Regions from separate parts of the Brotaphodocola sp. genome, predicted to be linked through region 2. Evidence: predicted binding sites of a transcription regulator. Region 2 holds the regulator's gene; the other holds the start of a gene.
The links. Region 2 encodes NrdR, which represses ribonucleotide reductase genes. Its sites were predicted from a motif close to CACAANATNTTGTG; they were not measured.
Positions count from the first base shown of each region.

Region 1: nrdD (anaerobic ribonucleoside-triphosphate reductase) is a predicted target of NrdR. The motif match lies at 2,451-2,464, and genes of this name have one in related genera.

Region 1 covers NZ_CFAHBC010000001.1:115,703-120,136, forward strand. The annotation lists gene AC4EVX_RS00485 (S8 family peptidase) at 1-405, shown strand, start outside; gene AC4EVX_RS00490 (D-alanyl-D-alanine carboxypeptidase family protein) at 657-2,261, opposite strand; gene nrdD (anaerobic ribonucleoside-triphosphate reductase) at 2,481-4,434, shown strand, end outside.
Region 2 covers NZ_CFAHBC010000012.1:48,456-52,889, forward strand. The annotation lists gene AC4EVX_RS06465 (hypothetical protein) at 1-252, opposite strand, end outside; gene AC4EVX_RS06470 (carbohydrate kinase family protein) at 480-1,421, shown strand; gene AC4EVX_RS06475 (PRC-barrel domain-containing protein) at 1,546-1,818, shown strand; gene nrdR (transcriptional regulator NrdR) at 2,145-2,615, shown strand; gene AC4EVX_RS06485 (YqeG family HAD IIIA-type phosphatase) at 2,749-3,252, shown strand; gene efp (elongation factor P) at 3,364-3,921, shown strand; gene recD2 (SF1B family DNA helicase RecD2) at 4,076-4,434, shown strand, end outside.

The DNA of each region.
Region 1 (4,434 bases), on a different contig from region 2:
GCTGGAAACGGTGATTCTGCGGGAAAAGGCATCAACATCGATGAGACACCGGATTATCCGTCTGGTTTTGACTGTGACAACATTATTTCCGTTGCAAACCTCATCTTTGACGGAAACCTTGAGGCGAGCTCAAATTACGGCATCAAAAACGTCGATATTGCGGCGCCTGGAACCTACATCGTCAGCACGGTTACGGATGGATATGGCTTTATGTCGGGAACCTCGATGGCAGCGCCGATGGTGACCGGAGTGGCGGCGTTTCTGTATTCTTACCGCACCGACCTTGAACTCAAAGATGTGAGAGACGTGATTCTCAACTCAGCGCGAAAACTCGACACGCTAACCGATAAGGTTGCATGTGGGGGTATGCTTGACGCTTATTCGGCGATCACTTATGGAAAATAAAAAAAATAATCAAAGAATAATCAATCATCGGCGGATGCGTCACTGGCGCATCTCCGATATACAAGAACAAGATAAGATGCAAGATAAGACGCATGACAATAAAATACGCCCGATCGGCACTCACAACTTGCTTCAACATGTGATGCCTGGTCAGGCGTGTTTTTTGTATGACAGGAACTTGTGCCAAGGCACATTCTTTTCTTATTGTTCAAGTCGACGTTCGCGAGGATTTTGTGTGTGATTTTTTATTTCTAAAAATCATCATCAGAATTATTTTCTGCGGGATCAGTGGTCGTTACCTCATCATCAGAGTCCGGATTTATCTCTTCCCCGGTGTGCTCTAAAGTCTCATGAATCGCATTTCTCTGTTGCTCTCTGAGACGGGAATCGCGCTTCCTGCGCTCTGCCATCAACTTCTCGAAGGCATCCGTCTCACCGGCTTCCTGAAGGCGCTGGCGACGGCGCTCTCTGCGCTTTGCCATTGCGACTTTTTCTTCATGATGGCGATACAGAATCAGAAGAATCAGTGCGAGCACGAGAAGACCAATGATAGCGGCGACAATCAGAAGAATCGTTTGTGTGGAAGAGAGATTCAGAGACTGACCAAGACCAGTCTTCTGGTTATCAGTTTTCGTCTCATCAGGAGCTGTGGTCTCCGGTTCCGTGACAGCAGTGCTGCTCTCAACTTCCGGTTCGCTCGTCTCCGGCTCAGCGCCGTTGTTGACCTTGACGCCGTCCTTTGCAAGCAAAAAGGCTTTTCCGATTGCACGGTCATTGTAAGTGTATTTCAGAACTGCTGTTGCATTTGAGGGGAACTCATCCGGCAGGTAGTCGAGAGAGACCTCTGCGTCGTCAAACGAGGCATCATTTGGCAGGGTGATAACCTGGTCAGGTTCGATCTTTAAATCGGATGCCTTGAACGAGCCGGTGTTGAGATCAATCGTGGCATTTCCGGTCACATAGCGCTCCTCCGCATCTGCAATCACAACGTTTTTGAAATTGCGGAAGCCAAAGTCAAGGAGTGCCTGGGTGTCGAGGAAGTACTGGCGTGGCTGACCTTTCAGGATAACGGAGATCAGATGGCGACCATCCTGCTCGGCGTAGGTCACAAGCGTATTTCCGGCAGCCTGGGTGTAACCGGTTTTTCCGGCGACAGCGGACGGCGTGTAGAACTCACTTGAGGAATCCTCCGCAATCACGAGGCGATGTTCCTGCTGGAGTGTCTTTCCGTTTGGATTGTTTGTCGTCGGTGCAGTCTTGTAAGTGATCGTGGAGCTGATCTTTAAAAGCTCCTTGTTGTTGTAGGCAGCCTGACCGATCAGTGCCATGTCGTAGGCAGTCACATACTGGTCGCTGTTGCTCAAACCGGACGGATTGGCAAAATGGCTCTCCGTACAGCCGAGTTCCTTGATCTTCTCGTTCATCATGTCCACAAAGCCGGAAAGGCTTCCAGCCGTGTGAATCGCGAGTGCGTTCGCGGACTGGTTTGCGGAGACGAGAAGCAGGGAGTAGAGACAGTCCTCAACGGAGAGCTGATCGCCAGCGACGATGCTGAGCTTATTTCCGCTGTCCGGGTCAACGCTGTTGACGGCCTCGGTCGTGAAGTCGACGGTCTCATCGAGATCGCAGTTTTCGAGTACGACGAGGGCAGTCAGAAGTTTTGTGATGCTTGCCGGTGCGTAGGGAACGTGAATGTTCTGTCCGAAGAGAATCGCTCCGGAATCCATGTCCATCACGATGCCTGCCTCTGCCTGAATTCCGGTGTCAGCCGGCCAGTCAGGTCTGGCGAATGCAGTGATCGAAAAGATCTGGAAGGCCAGCAGAAAACACAAGATTTTTCTTATTTGCTGTTTCAATGGAATCCTCCTGTAATGTCTTGTTTTAGAAAAAATTTGCGTAAAATACCCGCATTTTACATGCTATTTTATCATAACTCATGGGAATAAAATATTCAACAAATATTGCAAAATTCCCCCTTTTCAGAAGAGTACTTTTGTAGTATGATATTACTCGCACCATATATAGTTGGACGAAAACAAACATTTAACAAGATATAGTAGGTAGGAGCGGGGAAGATGAGCACAGACGTGAAAAACAACGTAATTAAGCGAAATGGCAAGGAGGTTATCTTTGACGAGGCCAAGATTGTCAACGCAATTCGGAAGGCTAATCAGAGTGTGGACAAACTTCACCAGATGAACGATTATCAGATCAAGGCGGTTGCCGACACGATTGCCTCAACGGTTGACAAAGCAACCCATGCGATCAATGTGGAAGACATTCAGGACATGGTCGAGACCGGCATTATGGAGATGCGTGGTTATGAGGTGGCACAGAAGTATGTGCGCTACCGCTACAAGAGAGAGCTGACGAGAAAGTCGAACACGACGGACAATGGAATTCTCTCTTTGATCGAGCACATCAATGAGGAGGTCAAGCAGGAGAACTCCAACAAGAATCCGGTCATTAACTCCACACAGAGAGATTATATGGCAGGAGAGGTCAGTAAGGATTTGAGCCGTCGCGTTCTGCTCCCGGAGGAGATCGTGCATGCTCATGAGGAGGGAATCATTCACTTCCATGATACGGATTACTATGCCCAAAAAGAGCATAACTGCGACTTAATCAACCTTGAGGACATGCTTCAGAACGGAACCGTGATCAGCGAGACGATGATCGAGAAGCCTCACAGCTTTTTCACGGCCTGCAACGTGACGACACAGATCGTTGCACAGGTGGCGAGCAACCAGTACGGCGGTCAGTCGTTCACTCTGGCTCATCTTGCGCCGTTCGTGGACATCAGCCGTAAGAAACTGCGCAAGAACGTGATTGAGGAGCGCAAGGAGTGTGGAGAGTCCCTCGATGAGGCGATTATCGATAAGGTTGTCGAGAGACGTCTGCGAGAGGAGGTCAAGAGCGGAATTCAGACGATCCAGTACCAGCTGATCACGCTGATGACCTGTAATGGTCAGGCTCCGTTTGTAACTGTTTTCATGTACCTCGATGAGGTTCCGGAGGGACAGACGAGAGATGACCTTGCTCTGATCATCGAGGAAGTGATGATTCAGCGTATGCAGGGTGTCAAGAACGAGAAGGGCGTGTGGATCACCCCGGCATTCCCGAAGCTGATCTATGTGCTTGACGAGGACAACATCACCGAGGATTCCAAGTATTGGCATCTGACGGAGCTTGCTGCAAAGTGTACTGCAAAGCGCATGGTTCCGGATTACATTTCCGCAAAGATCATGAAGCAGATGAAGAACGGAAATGTTTACCCGTGCATGGGATGCCGTTCATTCCTGACCGTTGAGGATTCTCAGCGCAATGCAGACGGAAGCCACAAGTTCTATGGCCGTTTCAACCAGGGTGTTGTGACGATCAATCTGGTCGATGTGGCATGTTCTTCCGACGGAGATATGGAGAAGTTCTGGCAGATTCTCGAGGAGCGTCTTGAGCTCTGTCATCGCGCCCTGCGTTGCCGTCATGAGCGTCTTCTCGGAACGATTTCCGATGTTGCCCCGATTCTCTGGCAGAACGGAGCACTCGCTCGTTTGAAGAAGGGTGAGACGATCGACAAACTGCTGTTTGACGGTTATTCCACGATCTCTCTTGGCTATGCAGGTCTTCATGAGATGTGCGTTCGCATGATGGGTAAGTCCCACACCTCCCCGGAGGGCAAGGAATTTGCACTCAAAGTTATGCAGCGCCTCAATGACAAGTGCGCTGAGTGGAAGAAGGCAGAGAACATCAGCTACTCTGTATACGGCACACCGATGGAGTCCACGACCTACAAGTTTGCAAAGTGCTTACAGAAGCGTTTTGGCATCATCAAGGGCGTTACCGACAAGAACTACATCACGAACAGCTACCACGTTCATGTGACTGAGGAGATCGATGCATTCAGCAAGCTGAAATTCGAGTCCGAGTTCCAGAAGCTGTCCCCGGGTGGCGCAATCAGCTACGTTGAGGTTCCGAACATGCAGAACAACATTCCGGCTGTTCTGTCCGTGATGAAGTTCATCTATGACA
Region 2 (4,434 bases):
GTCGTCAGACAGATTTTGTGATGGATCTTGAAGCGAGTTCTGTGGTTGATCCTGAGATGATTGATTGGTATTTTGATTCTGATTCTGGCGCTGCCTGTCGGCAGAATCTCGTCTGTGTTGTGAATTTGAAAAATGCCCTGCATGAGCTTGTCCCGATGTGGTCGAGGAAACCTCAGAGGAGAAGATCTGGCATCCGGTCAGAAGGATTCCGAGGGTCAGAATCGTTATGATAAGCGTTAAAAATCTGCGCATAAAATCGTACACTCCTTTTCGTTAGTGTTATTATATCAAACTGTGACCGGAAAAGATTTAAGATATCCGAAAGATTTGCGGAAATCCTCTGGTCAAAAGCAAGAAAATCTGCTATCATCACTGTGTTATGCGAAAATTAGCGTAAAAATGCGGAAAAATATAGGTAAAAAATCAAAAATAAAAATATACGCGAAATGCAGAAGAAAGGGAAATAGGTAAGTTTAAAAATGGCAGGAAGTAAAAATGGAATCGTAGTTCTCGGAGCAGTATTTGTAGATATCAAGGGCTTTCCGGAGGATATCTACATTCCGGACGGTAGAAATGCCGGTCGTGTCGAGTACATTCACGGCGGAGTAAGCCGAAATGTCGTGGAAGATATCGCAAATATGGAGCTGAGACCGACGTTCCTTGGCATTGTCGATGATTCTGCGCTCGGTGAGGCAGTTATTCGCAAATTAAAGAATCACAAGGTAAATACGGAGTACATGAAGACGATTCCGAATGGAATGGGAACCTGGCTGGCAGTCTTTGACAACAGCGGAGATTTGGCCGGATCGATTTCCCAGCGCCCGGACCTGATGCCGATTCTGTCGATTCTCGAGGAGCACGGAGATGAGATCATCGAGAACTGTGATTCTGTGATTCTGGAAGTTGATATCGACAAGGAGATCGTCAAGAAGGTGGTTCAGCTTTGCGAGAAGTACGACAAGAAGCTCTACGGTGTGGTCAGCAACATGAGCATTGCGGTTGAGCGTCGGGACTTCCTCAAGAGCTTTGACTGCTTTATCTGCAATCAGCTTGAGGCAGGAATCTTTTTTGCAGATGACTACAGTGAGAAGACACCGCAGGAGCTTTGTGACATTCTCACGGAGCGCCTGAAAGTCGCAAAGATTCCGTCTATGATCGTGACGATGGGCGCACAGGGTTCTGTCTACGCAGATGATCAGGGACATTGCGGATATTGCCCGGTACAGAAGGTGACCGTAAAAGATACGACAGGTGCAGGTGATGCATTCTGTGCAGGTGCGGCAAGTGCACTGACCTACGGAAAGACGCTCGCTGAGGCAGTGGAGATCGGAACAAGACTCTCTGCATCTGTTATCACCTCTTCCGAGAATGTCTGCCCGCGTTTCCAGCCGGAGGAGTTCGGCATCAACGCTGAGAGATAATGAAAGACGCTGAGAGATAAAGCGGGATAAAGAGTAGGCGACGAAAGATCTATGATTCTTGCTGTTTGGGAATCACCGAAAATCGGGATTGCGCATAGAATACACCAGAAATGGGGTGGGTTCTATGCGTTTTTCTGATCTAAAACGAAAGGAAGTCGTCAATATCTGCGACTGCAAAAGGCTCGGATTTGTCGGGGATCTCGATTTCGATCCGAAGACCGGGTGTATCAAACATCTGATCGTTCCGGAGGCGGGATGCATCTGCGGAATCTTCGGACATGAGAAAGAATATGTGATTCCATTTGGCGATGTCAAGCAGATCGGGGATGATTTGATTCTCGTGGAAATGAAAAAGCCGAAAGATGCAGAAAAACCGTGCAAAGACGGCAAAAAATGACGGAAATAAAGGAAAAATTGCTTGCATATCTATGCATGGTCATGTAAAATGAAGCTATTCAAAAAGTATTCAAAAAAGAGAAAAAACTTGTAAAGAAGAAAGAAAACAAGAAGAAATCTTGTTGAAAAGAAAGATAAGAGAAAATAAGATAGTTACTGCACACGGGTAGGCATTTTCTGAACTGAAAATGCCGTATGATACAGGGATGGTAGCAGATTTTGCCGATTTGGAATGCGAAGCATCGGCAAAATCCGTTGCTGTTTGCGCAACGCGTGAACAGTAACACTGGTGAAAATCCGAGAGACGAAAGAGAGGGGAGACAATCAGTGAAATGTCCATTTTGTGGTGCTGCCGATACAAAGGTCATCGATTCAAGACCTGCGGATGACAATAGTTCGATTCGCCGTCGCCGTCAGTGCGAGACCTGCGGAAAGCGCTTTACGACTTATGAGAAATTAGAAACCATGCCACTTATGGTGATCAAGAAAGACCGCTCGCGCGAGGAGTATGACCGCTCCAAAATTGAGGCAGGGATTGTCAATTCCTGTCACAAGCGTCCGGTATCGACCCAGCAGATCAATGCGGCGATTGATGAGATTGAGAATCAGATCTTCAACATGGAAGAGAAGGAAGTGGAGACCTCCGTGATCGGAGAGCTTGTGATGGCAAGACTCCAGAAACTCGATGAGGTTGCCTATGTGAGATTTGCGTCCGTTTACCGGGAATTCAAAGATGTGAATACGTTCATGGAAGAACTGGGAAAACTGTTAAAGAAGCAGGAAGTACAGGATAAGTAGCAACACAGCAGTACAAGAAAAACGAATAGTACAAGAAAAGCAAATAACTAGAAAAGAAGATAAGTAGAAAAGCAGTCATATAAGAGTAATACAGGAGTATTGCGTGAACAGGAACACAGAATAGGGGAAGAGCATGCTGGAACGTTTTTATCCAAAAGAGTGGGTCGACAGCACCTACGAGATTGACTGGGAATCGTGGTACGAGAAGGGAATTCGAGGTGCTGTCTTTGACATTGATAATACCCTTGTTCCTCATGGCGCCCCCGCAGATGAGAGGGCGGTTGTATTGTTTTCGCGTCTGCATGCGATGGGAATGAAGACCTGCCTGCTCTCAAACAACAAGGAGCCGAGAGTCAGATCGTTTGCCGATCAGGTGGATTCCCCGTATATTTACAAGGCGGGAAAGCCGTCTGTAAAGAACTATCGGAAGGCGATGGAGAGGATGGAAACCGATGAGAAGAACACGATCTTTGTCGGCGATCAGCTCTTTACGGATGTCTACGGGGCAAATCGCAGTGGGATTTACGGGATTCTTGTCAAACCGATCAACCCGAAGGAGGAGATTCAGATCGTGCTGAAACGGTATCTCGAGGCGATCGTACTTTATTTTTACAGGAAAAGTCTAAAAAAGGCTTGATTGACAGGGAAAATCAGGGATGCGCGAAAAAAAACAGTTGAAAAAACAGGATGTTTATTATAAAATAAGATAGATTATGAGCGAGTACGCAAATTCAAGGAGGAATATCACATGATTTCAGCAGGTGATTTTAGAAACGGAATTACCCTGGACATGGATGGAGCTGTTTATCAGATCGTAGAGTTCCAGCATGTAAAACCGGGTAAGGGCGCTGCATTTGTAAGAACCAAAATTAAGAACGTTATGACCGGAGCAGTTGTAGAGAGAACTTTCCGTCCGACCGAGAAGTTCCCGGCTGCAAGAATTGACCGTGTAGATATGCAGTATCTGTACGAGGATGGCGATCTGTACAACTTCATGAACATGGAGAACTATGAGCAGATGGCTCTGGCTAAGGACGTAATCGGCGATGCTCTGAAGTTCGTGAAAGAGAACGAGACCGTTAAGATCTGCTCTTACAACGGCAAGGTATTCTCTGTTGAGCCTCCGCTGTTCGTAGAGCTGGAGATCACCAACACCGAGCCGGGCTTCAAGGGTGATACCGCACAGGGTGCAACCAAGCCGGCTACCGTAGAGACTGGTGCTACCGTATATGTACCGCTGTTCGTAGACAACGGCGACAAGATCAAGATTGATACCCGTACTGGTGAGTATCTGTCCAGAGTTTAATAAAAATTTGATTTTGTGAAAAAAGACCCTTTGGGAGACAGGCTGTTTTCCGAAGGGTTTTTTTGTATAGATGTGCCAGGGCATATTCTTTTTGTATGACAGGAAATTGCAAGTAAACTGCAAGTAAATGGCAGATAAATGAGGGGTTTTGCTTATGGGAGAGAATGGAGAGAGATCAAGAACGATGCGGATTCGCGGTGTCGTGGAGCGAATCACCTACCAGAATCCGGAAAATGGCTACACCGTCTTAAAGTGCGCGGTCAAGAATTACAGCGATCTTGTGACGGTCGTCGGAAATCTTCTCGATGTCAACGTCGGCTCGGTTCTTTTAGTCGACGGAAACTGGAAGATTGACAGCAAATACGGGCGACAGTTTCTGGCGGAGAGCTGGGAGGAGACGATGCCTGCGACCGTTTTCGGGATTGAGAAATATCTCGGTTCTGGTCTGATCAAGGGAGTCGGACCCAAGTTTGCAAAGCGGATTGTGCAGAAGTTCGGGACAGAGACGATCGA